Regions from separate parts of the Nocardiopsis baichengensis YIM 90130 genome, predicted to be linked through region 2. Evidence: riboswitches for the same ligand, from Rfam matches in the RefSeq annotation. Region 2 holds a riboswitch; the other holds the start of a gene.

Region 1 (7,376 bases), on a different contig from region 2:
CGCGGTGAGGCGCGGGGCAGCCACTTCGACCGTTCGGAAGAGCGCGTGGTCCTGACCGAGTACGACCCCAAGTGGCCGTACCTGTTCCAGCGCGAGGCCGAGCGGGTCCGCGAGACCCTGGGCGATGCCGTCTTGGCCGTCGAGCACGTCGGTTCCACCGCCGTGCCCGGCCTGGCGGCCAAACCCTGTGTCGACGTGCTGCTGCTGGTAGGCGACCCCGCCGAGGAGGACGCCTACCGCCCCGCGCTGGAGAAGGCGGGCTACACCCTGCACTTCGCCGAGCCGGACTTCCACGACCACCGGGTCTTCAAGGGCCCCGGCGTCACCATGAACCTGCACGTCTTCGCCGACGGCGCGGAACCGCGGCGCATGCTGGCCCTGCGCGACCGGCTCCGCGCCGACGCAGGGGACCGCGGCCTCTACGAGCGCACCAAGCGCGAGCTCGCCGAGCGGTTCCGGGACAGCGTCCAGGACTACTCCGAGGCCAAGACCGGGGTGATCGAGGAGATCCTCAGCCGAGCGCCCGGAGCTGGTCGCTGAACCAGCGCGCGGGCGGCAGCGCGGACGCCCGCTCCACCAGGCGGGAGCAGCGCGCGCTGCGCTCCTCGGCCGGCATCGCCAGGGCCCGGTGCATCGCCTCGGCCGTCTCGCTCACGTCGTAGGGGTTGACCGTCAGGGCGTCGTCGGCCAGCTCGTCGGCGGCGCCCGCCTCGGACGACAGCACCAGCGCGCAGCCGTCCCGGGACAGCACCGGCCCCTCCTTGGCCACCAGGTTCATCCCGTCGCGGATCGGGTTGACCACCAGGACGTCGGCCATGGAGAAGGCCGCCAGCGAGCGCGGGAAGTCGTCCTGAACCTCCAGCACCAGCGGCGTCCAGTCGGCGGTGCCGAACTCGTCGGCGATCTCCTTGGCCAGCATCCGGACCTGCTCGGTGTACTCGCGGTACTCGGGCACGTCGGTCCGGCTGGGGTAGGCGAACGCCAGGTGCGTCACCCGCCCGTGCCACTCCGGGCGGGTGCGCAGCAGCTCCCGGTAGGCCTCCAGGCCGCGCACGATGTTCTTGGACAGCTCGGTGCGGTCGACCCGGACGATGAGGCGGCGGTCGCCGACCCGCTCGCGCAGCGCCTCGGCGCGCTCGGCCACGTCCGGCTCGGCCGCGCGGCGCTGCAGTCCTTCGGCGTCGGCGCCCAGGGCGTGCACGCCCACCGAGATGATCCGGCCGCCGTACTCGATGGTGCGCCGTCCCCGGTCGACCTCGGCCCGCAGGAACTCGGCGCAGCAGCGCAGGAAGGCGTCGGCCCAGCGCGGGCTGAGGAAGCCGAGGTGGTCGGCGCCCAGCATCCCCTCCAGCAGTTCGCGGCGCACCCCGGTGGGCAGCATGCGGAAGTACTCGGGCGGCGCCCAGGGCGTGTGGGAGAAGTGCGCGATGCGCAGGTCGGGGCGGCGCCCCCGGAGCATCCGGGGCAGCAGGGCCAGGTGGTAGTCCTGCACGGCGACGCGCGCTCCGTCCGCCGCGCCGGTCAGCAGCGCCTCGGCGAAGGCCGCGTTGTAGGACCGGTAGTCCTCCCAGCGCTCCTGGAACCCGGCGTCGAAGGCGGGCTTCGACGGCGTCTCGTAGAGCATGTGCTGGACGAACCACAGGGTGGAGTTCGCGATGCCGGTGTAGGCGTTGTCGAAGACGTCCTGGGGGATGTCGATCATCTTGACCCGGAGGCCGCCCAGGTCGGTGGTGCGGTCGATACGGCCGTCGGGGGCCTGCGATGCGGCCGTGCGGTCGGCGCCGGAGAGCGCGGCGCACACCCACAGGGTGTCGCCCTGCTCGGCCGCGGCGCTCAGACCGGAGACCAGCCCTCCGCCCCCGCGCCGGTGCGAGAGCGCTCCGGCATCGTCGACCGAGTAGGACACCGGTCCTCTGTTGGACGCGACGAGGATCTGTGCCTTGTCCACCTGAACGTTCACCTCTCGGGAAAGCCGGTTCGGGGTGTTGTAGGTCTCGCCGTGCGCGCAGGAGCGCAAACCCGCTGCAGGCCTCGGGAGGCCGACAGGGGTGTGGCGTGCGCCATGAGTGTTATCCGGGTCACCATGGATGGAAAACCGGGCGGAAGGTCCGTTACAGTCATGAGCGGATTCCCAACCGAATCCGTCGACAACAGTGTGACCACAACCGAATATCGCTCATCCAGAGGGGTGGAGGGACCGGCCCTGCGAAGCCCCGGCAACCATCCCGGCTCAATGCGCTCGTGAAAACCGCGAGGCGGCCGGGGCAGGTGCCAACTCCGGCCTGGGGCCAGATCGGTCGCCAGGAAAGATGAGAGGAGATGCCTCGCGATGGCGATCAGCGCCCCGGAAGCCGCGACCGCCGGCACCGCCGCCCGCCCCTTCGGCCCCGCAGCCGCCCTGTCCTGCCGTGAGTGCGGCGAGCGCTACGAGCTCGGCCCCCGCTTCGCCTGTGAGTTCTGTTTCGGCCCCCTCGAGGTCGCCTACGACTTCGGCGAGGTCACCCGCGAGGGGATCGCGGCCGGCCCGAACAACGTCTGGCGCTACGCCCCCCTGCTGCCCGTCCCCGCGCGCGTGGCCGAGCTGCCCAACATGAACCCCGGCCTGACGCCGCTGGTGCGCGCCGACCGCCTCGCCTCCGAGCTGGGGATGGAGGCGCTGCACGTCAAGGACGACTCAGGCAACCCCACGCACTCCTTCAAGGACCGCGTTGTGGCCATGGCCGTCGAGGCCGCCCGCAACTTCGGCTTCACCACCCTGTCCTGCTCCTCCACCGGCAACCTGGCCGGGGCCGTGGGCGCGGCCGCCGCGCGCGCCGGCTTCGAGTCCTGCGTGTTCATCCCGGCCGGCCTGGAGGAGGGCAAGGTCGTCATGGCCGCGGTCTACGGCGGCCGCCTGGTGGCCCTCGACGGCACCTACGACGACGTGAACCGCTTCTGCTCGGAGCTGATCGGCGACCCGGTCGGCGAGGGCTGGGGCTTCGTCAACGTCAACCTGAGGCCCTACTACGCCGAGGGCTCCAAGACGCTGGCCTACGAGATCGCCGAGCAGCTGGGCTGGCGCCTGCCGGAGCAGATCGTGGTGCCCATCGCCTCGGGCTCCCAGCTCACCAAGATCGACAAGGGCTTCCGCGAGCTCATCGCGCTGGGCCTGGTGGAGGACCGCCCCTACAAGGTGTTCGGCGCCCAGGCGACCGGCTGCTCCCCGGTCGCCCGGGCCTACGAGGAGGGCCACGACGTCATCCAGCCGGTCAAGCCGGACACCATCGCCAAGTCGCTGGCGATCGGCAACCCGGCGGACGGCCCCTACGTGCTGGACGTGTGCCGGCGCACCGGCGGCGCGGTCGGCCACGTCGGCGACGCCGAGGTCGTCGAGGCGATCTCCCTGCTGGCGCGCACCGAGGGGGTCTTCGCCGAGACGGCCGGCGGCGTGACCACCGGCGTACTGCGCAAGCTGCTGGCCGAGGGCGCGGTCGACCCGGCCAAGGAGACGGTCGTGCTGAACACCGGCGACGGCCTGAAGACCCTGAACGCGGTGGACGCCGGCGTCACCGCCACCATCAAGCCCTCCCTGGGCGCGTTCCGCGAGGCCGGGCTGGCCTGACCCGGCCGGACCCGCCGCCCCGAGAACCGCCGCACCACCGACACCCGAGGAGTACCCGCACCATGAGCGTGAGCGTTCGCGTCCCCACCATCCTGCGCACCTACACCCAGGACGCCTCCCAGGTCACCGCCGAGGGCGCGACCCTGAAGGAGGTCCTGGCCGACCTGGACGCCAACCACCCGGGCATCCGCGCCCGCATCCTGGACGACGCCGGGAAGATCCGCCGTTTCGTCAACGTCTATGTGGGGGACGAGGACGTGCGCTTCGCGGAGGGCTTGGACACCGCCACCAAGGACGGCGTCGAGGTCTCCATCATCCCGGCGGTGGCCGGGGGCTGACCCGACCGGTCGACCGCGCACGGGCCGCGTCCGGCACTGCCGGGCGCGGCCCGTTCATGTGCTGTTTGACCTGCGGGTCATCAGGAGAGGAACCTTGTCCGGGGCCGTTTGCACTCGCCATGGGGGAGTGCTAAAAAGGGGATCGTTAGCACTCCGATCGAGTGAGTGCTAACCAGGATCGAGACGATGAGGCCGCGGGCGCCGGCGGCCGGACAGCCGGCGGACCGCGGTCGTCCGTCGCGGGCGTCGGCTCGTTCCCTTCGCGTATCAGCCCGTCCCGGGAGGACAGGAAGTCTATGGCAGCCAAACTGATCGCGTTCGACGAGGAAGCCCGTCGCGGCCTTGAGCGCGGCATGAACACGCTCGCTGACGCCGTGAAGGTCACGCTCGGCCCGAAGGGCCGCAACGTCGTTCTGGAGAAGAAGTGGGGCGCCCCCACGATCACCAACGACGGCGTCTCCATCGCCAAGGAGATCGAGCTCGAGGAGTCGTACGAGAAGATCGGCGCCGAGCTCGTCAAGGAGGTCGCCAAGAAGACCGACGACGTCGCGGGTGACGGCACCACCACCGCCACCGTCCTGGCCCAGGCCATGGTGAGCGAGGGCCTGCGCAACGTCGCCGCGGGCGCCAACCCGATCGGCCTCAAGCGCGGCATCGAGTCCGCCGTCTCCCGCATCAGCGAGGAGCTGGCCAAGCTCTCCAAGGACGTGGAGACCAAGGAGCAGATCGCCTCCACCGCCTCCATCTCCGCCGGCGACGCCCAGATCGGCGAGGTCATCGCCGAGGCGATGGACAAGGTCGGCAAGGAAGGCGTCATCACGGTCGAGGAGGGCCAGACCTTCGGTCTGGAGCTCGAGCTCGCCGAGGGCATGCGCTTCGACAAGGGCTACATCTCGCCCTACTTCGCCACCGACCTGGAGCGGATGGAGACGGTCCTCGAGGACCCCTACATCCTGATCGTCAACTCCAAGATCTCCAACAACAACGAGTTCCTTCCGGTCGTCGAGAAGGTCCTCCAGGCGGGCAAGCCGCTGATGGTGATCGCCGAGGACGTCGAGAGCGCCGCCCTGCAGACGCTCATCGTCAACAAGATCCGCGGCACCTTCAAGTCGGTCGCCGTCAAGGCCCCCGGCTTCGGCGACCGCCGCAAGGCCCAGCTCAGCGACATCGCGGTGCTCACCGGCGGCCAGGTCATCACCGAAGAGGTGGGCCTGAAGCTGGAGAACACCGAGCTGGAGATGCTCGGCCGCGCCCGCAAGGTCGTCGTCACCAAGGACGAGACCACCATCGTGGACGGCTCCGGTGACGCCACCGCGATCCAGGGCCGGGTCAACGAGATCCGCGGCGAGATCGAGCGCACCGACTCCGACTACGACCGCGAGAAGCTGCAGGAGCGCCTGGCCCGCCTGGCCGGCGGTGTCGCGGTCATCAAGGCCGGCGCCGCCACCGAGGTGGAGCTCAAGGAGCGCAAGCACCGCATCGAGGACGCCGTCCGCAACGCCAAGGCGGCCGTCGAGGAGGGCATCCTGCCCGGCGGCGGTGTCGCCCTGCTGCAGGCGGGCGTCCCGGCCTTCGAGAAGCTGGACCTGTCCGGCGACGAGGCGATCGGCGCCGACATCGTCCGCCGCGCCATCGAGGCCCCGCTGAAGCAGATCGCGATCAACTCCGGCCTCGAGGGCGGGGTCGTCGCGGAGAAGGTGAAGAACCTGGAGGCCGGCGTCGGCCTGAACGCCGCCACCGGGGAGTACACCGACCTGTTCAAGGACGGCGTCATCGACCCGACCAAGGTCACCCGCTCGGCTCTGCAGAACGCGGCCTCCATCGCCGGCCTGTTCCTGACCACCGAGGCCGTCATCGCCGAGAAGCCGGAGAAGCAGGCCGCCGGCGGCGGCGACCCGACGGGCGGCATGGGCGGCATGGACTTCTAGTCCCCGTCCCGGCCTTCCGGGTACGCGGCGAACAGCCTGCGACGACGAGGGCGGTCCCCGGCCACCGGGGGCCGCCCTTTCGCATGTCCTGGAGGCACGGGGCGAATCGGCGGCCGGTCCCGGGGAACCGGGGCCCCGTGAACGGCGTCGGAGCGGACGGCGCCCCTCGCCGGCCCTCTCGGGCGCCGCCCCGCCGATCACCGATTTGGAGTTCCCCCATGCCCGTCCGATTCGCTCCGGCCGCCCAGCGGACCGTCGCCGCGCTGGCGCTCGCCGGTGCGGCCCTGACCGCCTCCGGGTGCGGCACGATCCTGGCCAATCTGGAGGAGGCGGCCGACCGGGCCGCCCGCGAGCAGGGGAGCGACACGGCCCCGCCGGAGTCCGCGGCCCCCGCAGAGGAGCCGGAGGAGCCGGAGGAGGACGCGCCCGCGTCCTCGCCGCCGCCCGCCGAGGAGGAGGACGTCGCCGCCTTCGACATCTCCGTCGGCGACTGCCTCAACGACGAGACCCTCGAGGGCGAGGTCTCCGAGGTCCCCAAGGTCGACTGCGCGCAGCCGCACGACTCGGAGGTCTACGCCGCCACCGTCTCCTCGGAGCCGGAGTGGCCCGGCGAGCAGGGCATCCTGGACGAGGCGCAGGAGTTCTGCCAGGAGGAGTTCGCATCCTTCATCGGCGTGCCCTTCGATCAGCAGACGGACTACGAGTTCAGCTTCTACACGCCCACCCGGGGCGCCTTCGAGGACCTGGACCGGGACATCTCCTGCGTCGTCTTCGAGCCGGGCGCGCAGACGACCGGAACCCTCAGGGGCGCCGGGGCCTGAGTAGGCTTCCGGCATGGACATGCGCGAGATCGACGCGGCCACCGGGCGCCTGGTGCGCACGGCCGAACGGCTGACCCCCGAGGAGGTGGCCGCCCCCTCCCTGCTCCCGGGCTGGACGCGCGGCCACGTGCTGACCCATGTGGCCCGCAACGCCGACGCCGTGGCGGGCGTACTGGAGGCGGCGCGGGAGGGCCGGGAGGCCCCCATGTACCGCAGCGAGGAGGCCCGTGACGCCGACATCGCGGCCGGCGCCCCCCGCCCCGCCCCCGAACAGGCCGCGGACCTGCGCTCGTCGGCCGACCGGCTGGCCGCGGCGGTGGCCGCGATGCCGGAGGAGGCGTGGGCCTTCGAGGTGCGGCACCGGTCGGGCGCCGTGTTCTCCGCCGCGGAGCTGCTCGGGATGCGGTACCGGGAGCTGGAGTACCACCACGTCGACCTGGACGCGGGCTACACCCCCGGGCACTGGCCGGAGGGCTTCGTCTCCCGCGAGCTGGAGTCCCTGGTCGGGCGGCTCGCCGGCGCGGACCTGCCGGCGGTGGAGATCGCCGGGGCGGGCACCATCGGCTCGGGGCCCGCGGCGCTGCGCGCCGAGGGGCCCGGGGCGGCCCTGCTGGCCTGGCTGTCGGGCCGCTCCGGTCCGGACGGCCTGACCGTGACCCGCGACGGGGAGCGCGTCGGTTTCGAAGCG
Region 2 (7,376 bases):
CCGAAGGCCGCCCGGGCCGCGCCCTTGGGAGCGGCGCCATCTCCCTTCGCCCGGAACCGCGCGGTCCTGGCACCCTGATCCGGGCTCGGCTCCGGGCTCAGCCGCCCTGAAGGCGGCCCGACCGGCGCGCCGGCCGTGTTCGGGCAGGGGGAGGCCGCCCGGAAGGAGGCGCTCAGGGCCGCCGAGAGCTCCACCGCACGAACGGACGCGACCGGCGGCCTTCGGCCGATCCACGAAGGCGTGTGCTCTGGCCGGAGGCCCGCGGCGGCCGCCGGCCGCCTTGCGAAGGAGTGGCCGCGGAGCGCCCGTACCGGACCGGGCGGAGGGAGACCGCGCCACGGGAGCGGACACGGCCTGCCGTGGTGCTCACCGGGGGACATGCGGACCCCGGTCCGGACGCCGGCCGAACACGGCGACGGGGGCGCCCCTCAGCGAAGGGCGCCCCCGTCGGTCGCGGGCCTCACAGGCGCACGGTGGTGCTTCGGACGATCTCGAAGACCGGGTGGTCCGCGGCCTCGTCGACGAACCACTCCAGGGGCGAGTCGGGCGCGGCCTTGAAGTAGGGGCCCACCACCGCGACCCGGGGGTGGTCCATGTACTCGCGCAGCACCGGCGCGGCGCGCTCGGCGCCCACCTCGACCACGCTGACCAGCTCGATCCACCCGCCCCGGCGCAGCGTCGCGAAGCCGTCCTTGCGGATGTTGCGCACCCAGCCGACCTCACCGTAAGGGGCGACGAGGAAGCGGCCCTGCTCGTTCTCGACCAGGTCGACCGGGGTCGAGCGCAGGAAGCCCGTCGAGCGTCCGCGGGTGGTCAGCAGTCTCGTGGAGGACGGGCCCAGCCCGTACTTCACCAGGCCGGACATGCTCGCGTCGAAGACGCGCCGCACCTTCGTGGCCCGGAACTGCTTGGTGTCGTTCCCCATCGACCTCTCCCTCGTTCGGCTCACGACCATTGTGCTGGGTGGGCCGGGGCCGGGGCTACTCGCGGGTCACCGGAACGCCGAGAGCCCCGTCACCGCCTGGCCGATGCTGAGCGCGTGGATCTCCTCGGTGCCCTCGTAGGTGGCCACCGTCTCCAGGTTCGCCATGTGCCGCATCACCGGGTACTCCAGGGTGATCCCGTTGGCGCCGTGCACCGACCGGGCGGTGCGGGCCACCCGCTGGGCCGCGGCTACGTTCGCGAACTTGCCGAAGCTCACGTGGTTGTGGTGGCAGGCGCCCTCCTCCTTCAGCCGCCCGATCCGCAGCGCCGCCATCTGCGCGTGGTTCACGTCCACCACCATGTCGGCCAGCTTGCGCTGGGTGAGCTGGAAGGCGCCGATGGGCCGCCCGAACTGCTCCCGGGTGGCGGCGTACTCCAGCGCCGACTCGTAGCACGCGCGGGCCGCGCCCACCACGCCCCACACGATGCCGTAGCGGGCCTCGTTCAGGCAGGACAGCGGCGAGCCCAGGCCCCGCGACCCGGGCAGCAGCGCCGAGCCGGGCAGCCGCACGCCCTCCAGCACCAGCTCCGAGGTGACCGAGGCGCGCAGCGACAGCTTGTGCCGGACGGTGGTGGCGGTGAACCCCGGGGTGCCGGTGGGCACGAGGAAGCCGCGGACGCCGTCGTCGGTCGCGGCCCACACCACCGCCGCGTCGGCGACCGAGCCGTTGGTGATCCACATCTTGGTGCCGTCGAGCACCCAGTCGTCGCCGTCGCGGCGGGCGCGGGTGCGCATCGATCCGGGGTCGCTGCCGGAGTCGGGCTCGGTCAGCCCGAAGCAGCCGATCGCCTCCCCGGCGGCCATCCGCGGCAGCCACTGCTCCTTCTGCTCCTCGGAGCCGAACTTGTGGATCGCGGTCATGGCCAGCGACCCCTGCACCGACACGAAGCTGCGCAGGCCCGAGTCGACGGCCTCCAGCTCCCTGCACGCCACGCCGTAGGCGACCGGGCCGGCGCCGGCGCAGCCGTGGCCCTCCAGGTGCATGCCCAGCACGCCCAGGGCGCCCAGCCGCTTGGCGAGGCCGCGGGCGTCCGGGATGGTCCCGGCCTCGTACCAGTCGGCGACGTTCGGCAGCAGCTCGTCGGCGGCGAACGCGCGCACGGTGTCGCGGATGTCGCGCTCCTCGCCGGTCAGCTCCCGGTCCAGGGCCAGGAAGTCGCGGGGGTCGGGGGCCGCGGCCTTGCGCTGGTCGCTCATCGGTGGTCCGTCCTTCCGTCGTCATCGGTGGGGGTCTCGGCCGGCCCGGCGCCGGGGGCGCTCTGGTGCACCGCGCCGCGGTCGATCATGGCCGCGATGTCCTCTTCGGCCAGCCCGAGCCCGGCCAGGACCTCGCGGGAGTGCTGGCCGAGCAGGGGAGGGGGCAGGGGCGGGGCGCCGTCCGCGACGCCGGAGCCCGCGCCCGAGGCCAGGCGGAACCCGGCGCGGACGGTGTCCAGCGGCCCGGCGGTGGGGTGGTCGACCCGCACCAGCACGTCGTCCCCGGCGGACTGGGCGGCCTGCACCGCGTCCAGGGGGCCGCGCACCTGCCCGGCCGGGACCCCGGCCGCCAGGAGCAGCTTCAGCCACTCGGCGGCGGGGCGGGCCCGCAGCTCGGCCTCCAGCTGGGGGATGAGCGCGTCCCGGTTGCGGATCCGGTCCGGGTTCCCGGCGAAGCGCGGGTCGGCGCCCAGGTCGGGGCGTCCCAGCACCTCGCACAGCCGCTGGAACAGCCCGTCGTTGCCGGCGGCGACCACGATGTCGGCGTCGGCGGTGCCGAACACCTGGTAGGGCACCACGGTGGAGTGGGCGTTGCCCATGCGCGGCGGCTCGGCGCCGGTGACCAGCGCCTGCTGGGCGATGTTGACCAGGCCCGACAGGGCCGAGTTGATGAGCGAGACCTCCACGTGCTCGCCCTGCCCGGTGGTGCGGGCGCGCAGCAGCGCCCCCAGGATCGCCACCGCGGCGTTGAGGCCGGAGAGCACGTCGGTCATGGCCACGCCCACCTTGGAGGGCGGGCCGTCCGGCTCGCCGGTGATGCCCATCAGCCCGCTCTCGGCCTGGACGAGCACGTCGAAGGCGGGGCGGTCGGCGGGGGTGTGCTCGGGGCCGAAGCCGCTGATGGAGCAGTACACCACGGCGGGGTTGCGCTCCCGGACCTCGGCGTAGCCCAGGCCCAGGCGCTCGGCCACGCCCGGGCGGAAGTTCTGGATCACCACGTCGGAGCGGGCGCACAGCTCCTGTACGGCCGCCCGCCCGGCGGGGTCCTTGACGTCCGCCGCCAGGCTCCGCTTCCCGCGGTTGACGGCCAGGTAGTAGGCGGCCTCCCCGCCGGCGTGGGGTGGGCCCCAGGCGCGGGTGTCGTCGCCGCGCCCGGGGTGCTCCACCTTCACCACCTCGGCCCCCAGGTCGGCCAGGAGCATGGTGGCGTAGGGGCCGGCGAGGACCCGGGACAGGTCGGCCACCCGGACCCCGGCCAGGGGGCCCTGGGCCTGCGGTGCCCCGTCGGCCGGCGCCTCGGGTCGCGCGCCGCCGTCGGGAGTGCGGCCGCCGCTGCCGGGACCGCGGTCGGACTCGTGCTCGTCGTGTGCGTCGGTGCGGTTCGTCGGGCTCATCCCTCGCTCACTCGGTCGGCTGCTCGCCGCCGCGCTGTTCGCGCAGCTGGTGGTAGGTCTCCAGGCAGCGCCGCAGCGCCGTGGTCAGGGCGGCGCCGGACTGGCCGGCGTAGCGGGTGCGCACGCGCTCGGAGATCTCGGGCAGGTCCTCGGTGACCGACAGGCCCTCGACGAGCGCGCGGAAGAACTGCTTGGCCAGGTCGGTGAGGAGCGTGGTGTCGGCGGCGACGATGCGCCCGTCCGTGACGTTGACGGCGAGCACCACGCCGAGGCGCTCGTACTGGGAATGGCTCGCGACCGCGTCGGGCAGGCGGGCGTACCCCGAGACGAGGACGACGTCGGGGTCGGCGAGCAGAGCGCGCGTGTGGTCGTGACCGTGCACGGTGTGGGCCCTTTCCGTTTCCAGGCAGCATGAGGCTCCGTAGGGCTGGAGTCTCGCGCCTGGCAGGGCGACCTGGGAAGGCAGGGCGCCCTCAGCGGGAGGGCAGTCGTCCAAGTATCCCCGCAACCGGTGCACCGCTGTCAATGCTGCGGTGCGGCCGTGTGCCGGAGGCGGGGGATCGGCGATCCCGTCGACGTCCAGGCGCATCCCGTCGACCGGACCCCGGGCCGGCTCCTCCGCGCCGACACCGTCACCACGGCCCCGCCTTGCGCAGAACCGGACACGGTGCGCTATAGTCCCGCATAGGTCATGAGCGCCAGCGCGAAGCCCCGGCTTGCTGGCCGGCAACCCTCCACCGCGGTGGGGTGCCCCGGGTGAGGACCAGGTCGAGACACGACCGATGGACGCAACGTGTCAGGCAAGCGCGGACCCCCGCGGGTTCGAGCCGGAGACACCGCCGTGCGCCGATGCCGCCGCGCGGGGACGCTCCCGGCTCCTCGGGGTCCCGATGACCCCTGAGGAGCAGTGATGACCGCAGTCGCCGAGAACCCCGCCCCCTCCGCCGTCCCCGCCGCCCGTGCGTGCGGCGCCGACGCGCCCGCCGTGCTCGGCACCGGGCTGTCGGTGCCGCTGGCCTCCGGCGGCACCGCCGAGTACGCCAACTTCGACTACGCGGCCAGCGCGCCCTGCCTGGAGGCGGTCCGCGGCGAGCTGGACGAGGCGCTGCCGCTCTACGCCAGCGTGCACCGCGGCGCCGGGTACCTGTCGCAGGTCAGCACCGCCGCCTACGAGCGGGCCCGGCGCACCGTCGCCCGGTACACCGGGGTGCGCGACGACGACGCGCTGGTCTTCGTGCGCGGCACCACCGACGCCCTCAACCTGCTGGCGCGCTGCCTGCCCGAGGGGTGCACGGTGGTGGTCTTCGCCGCCGAGCACCACGCCAACCTGCTGCCCTGGGAGCACCAGGGGAGCCGGGCCGGGCGGGTGGTGCGCCTGCCGCTGCCGCGGAGCCCGCAGGAGGCGGTGCGCGCGGCGCGCGAGGCGCTGCGGGCCGCCCCGGAGGGGCCCCGGCTGCTGTGCGTGACCGCGGCCTCCAACGTCACCGGCGAGATCTGGCCGGTGCGCGAGCTGGCCGAGGCGGCCCGCGCCGAAGGCGCCCGCATCGCGGTGGACGCCGCCCAGTACGTGCCGCACCGCCGCTTCGACCTGGCCGAGACCGGGGCCGACTACGTCGCCTACTCCGGGCACAAGCTCTACGCCCCGTTCGGGTCGGGCGTGCTGGCCGGGCGCGCCGACTGGCTCCGCGAGGCCGCCCCCTACCTGGCGGGCGGAGGTGCCACCGGCAACGTGACCGACGCGGACGTGCGCTGGAACGACCTGCCGGCGCGGCACGAGGCGGGCAGCCCGAACGTGCTGGGCGCGGTGGCGCTCGCCGCCGCCTGCCGGACCCTGCAGGAGGCCGGCCAGGAGCGCCTGCACGCCCGCGAGGAGGCGCTGCTGCGGCGGCTGCGGGCCGGGCTGGCGGCCGTCCCGGGGGTGCACGACCTCTCGCTGTGGGACCGCGGGCACCCGCGGGTGGGCATCGTGTCGTTCGTGGTGGACGGGGTCCCGGCGGGGCTGCTGGCGGCGGCCCTGTCGGCCGAGCACGGGATCGGCGTGCGCGACGGGCTGTTCTGCGCCCACCCGCTGACCCGGTACCTGCTGCCGGAGGGGCACGGGCAGGCGGTCCGCGCCAGCATCGGCCTGGGCACCACCGAGGAGCACGTCGACCGCCTCGTCGCCGCGGTGGCCGCCCTCGCGGACCGGGGTCCGCGGCTGGAGTACCGCGACGACGCCGGCCGACTGGTCCCCGTGGAGCCCTCCGAGGCGTGAGCCGGGCCGTGGGCGCGTCGGTCGGCGCGCCCACCGGCAGGCCCACTGCGGGTCCGGGCAGGTCCACCGGACGGCCCCATGACAGGGCGACCCTCCTACCGGAGTCCGGGGCGGGACCCCTATTCACTCCTGCCCCAATCTTCGCGGGTGGCTTGTTCGGGATGACTTCGGTCAAAACTTCTCTAACAAGGATTCCCGGGTGCGAAATAGGGCGGGTGTCCCTGGCGGACGGGCGCCGGCGGGCGGCCGCGGACCGTGACGGCCCGACCGGCGGGATGCGGGCGCGCATGCCGGTCCGCGGGCGGTCGAGTGGGCGGGGAGTCCGCCGGTCGGCGGGTATCCGTGCAGGTGGGTGGGTGCCTCCGCGCGCGTGCGGCGCGGTGCGAGGCCGCGCCGGATCCGGTCGGCGGAAGCGGCGCCGAACTCTCTCGATCCGGAAAAGAGCCGTTCATTCTCGGTGAATTTATCGCCGGGTGAATGACCTACCTCACAACAGGTAACATCGATCGCCAAAGGACTTCGGGAGCGCGATCGTGACTGATGAGTGGCCGGCCCAGCCGATCGTCGAGGACCACAGGATCCCCGACGTGCCCCGACCCCGTGTTGTCGGCCTGGACGGCCGGCCCGCCCCGCTCCGGGCGGCCGCCCCACCTGCCGCACCGGCCCCACCGGCGTCCGCCGCCGACCCGCTCGACCGCACCCGCCTGGCCTTCGCCGCCCGGGCCGCCCGCTACCTCGCCGCCGACGCCGGGGTCCGCCAGTTCGTCGACCTCTCCTCGGGACTGCCCACCTGCGACGCGGTCCTCTCCGCCGCGGGGGAGGGCCGCTCCGGTGTGCGCGCCCTCTACGCCGACGCCTCCAACGGCCCCGCCCTGCACGCCGGCGCCTCCCCGCACCGGGCGGCGGCGCCGGTGGTGTCCCTGTCCTGTTCCTCGCCGCACACCCTGGTGGAGCGGCTGCGAACGTGCGGGCTCGTCGACTTCGACGAGCCCGTCTGCGTTCTGCTGCTCGACACCGCCCCCGGGACCGGCGGACCCGGACCCGCCCCCGCCCTGCTGGCCGCGCTGCACGACGCCCTCGGGCCGGGCGGCCACGTGCTCGCCACCTTCCCCGAGGAGCGGCGGCACGACCGTGCGGCGCGCGCGCTCGCCCCGTTCGCGCCGCTGGAGCCCGGACTGGCCGACATCACGTGGTGGCCCTACCCCGACGAAGAGGTCGCCGCCGAGGGCAGCGGCATCGCCGGGGCCGTGGGCAGGAGGGACGGTAGCCGATGACCTCGCTCGACTGGCCCACCGAGGTTCTCGGCCAGCTGGAGTTCTACTGGGACGCCTCGCTGCGCCCCCGGCTGGACGGCCTCGGCGACGACGAGTTCTTCTGGGAACCGGTCGAACCGTGCTGGTCGGTGCGCCCGCGCCCGGACGGCACGTTCGCCGCCGACTGGGACTGGCCCGAACCGGACCCGCCGCCCTTCACCACCCTCGCCTGGCGGCTCGGGCACATCATCGTCGGCGTGCTGGAGCTGCGGGTGGACCACCACTTCGGCGAC

Evidence for each region. A riboswitch is a leader RNA that binds a small molecule or an ion and turns the genes downstream of it on or off. The one in region 2 is predicted to bind S-adenosylmethionine.
Region 1: it holds a riboswitch for S-adenosylmethionine, as region 2 does, so the genes downstream of both, thrC (threonine synthase) here and C892_RS0114515 (aminotransferase class V-fold PLP-dependent enzyme) in region 2, are expected to answer to the same signal.

Annotation. Positions count from the first base shown of each region.
Region 1 is NZ_ANAS01000005.1:107,520-114,895, reverse strand. It holds gene C892_RS0104105 (GrpB family protein) at 1-540, shown strand, start outside; gene C892_RS0104100 (alpha,alpha-trehalose-phosphate synthase (UDP-forming)) at 512-1,948, opposite strand; SAM riboswitch class I at 2,174-2,316, shown strand; gene thrC (threonine synthase) at 2,330-3,601, shown strand; gene C892_RS0104090 (MoaD/ThiS family protein) at 3,664-3,939, shown strand; gene groL (chaperonin GroEL) at 4,236-5,867, shown strand; gene C892_RS0104080 (septum formation family protein) at 6,086-6,688, shown strand; gene C892_RS0104075 (maleylpyruvate isomerase family mycothiol-dependent enzyme) at 6,702-7,376, shown strand, end outside.
Region 2 is NZ_ANAS01000016.1:10,100-17,475, forward strand. It holds gene C892_RS0114495 (nitroreductase/quinone reductase family protein) at 461-925, opposite strand; gene C892_RS0114500 (acyl-CoA dehydrogenase family protein) at 992-2,182, opposite strand; gene C892_RS0114505 (CaiB/BaiF CoA transferase family protein) at 2,179-3,576, opposite strand; gene C892_RS0114510 (DUF3870 domain-containing protein) at 3,584-3,958, opposite strand; SAM riboswitch class IV at 4,264-4,389, shown strand; gene C892_RS0114515 (aminotransferase class V-fold PLP-dependent enzyme) at 4,487-5,830, shown strand; gene C892_RS0114520 (SAM-dependent methyltransferase) at 6,364-7,104, shown strand; gene C892_RS0114525 (DinB family protein) at 7,101-7,376, shown strand, end outside.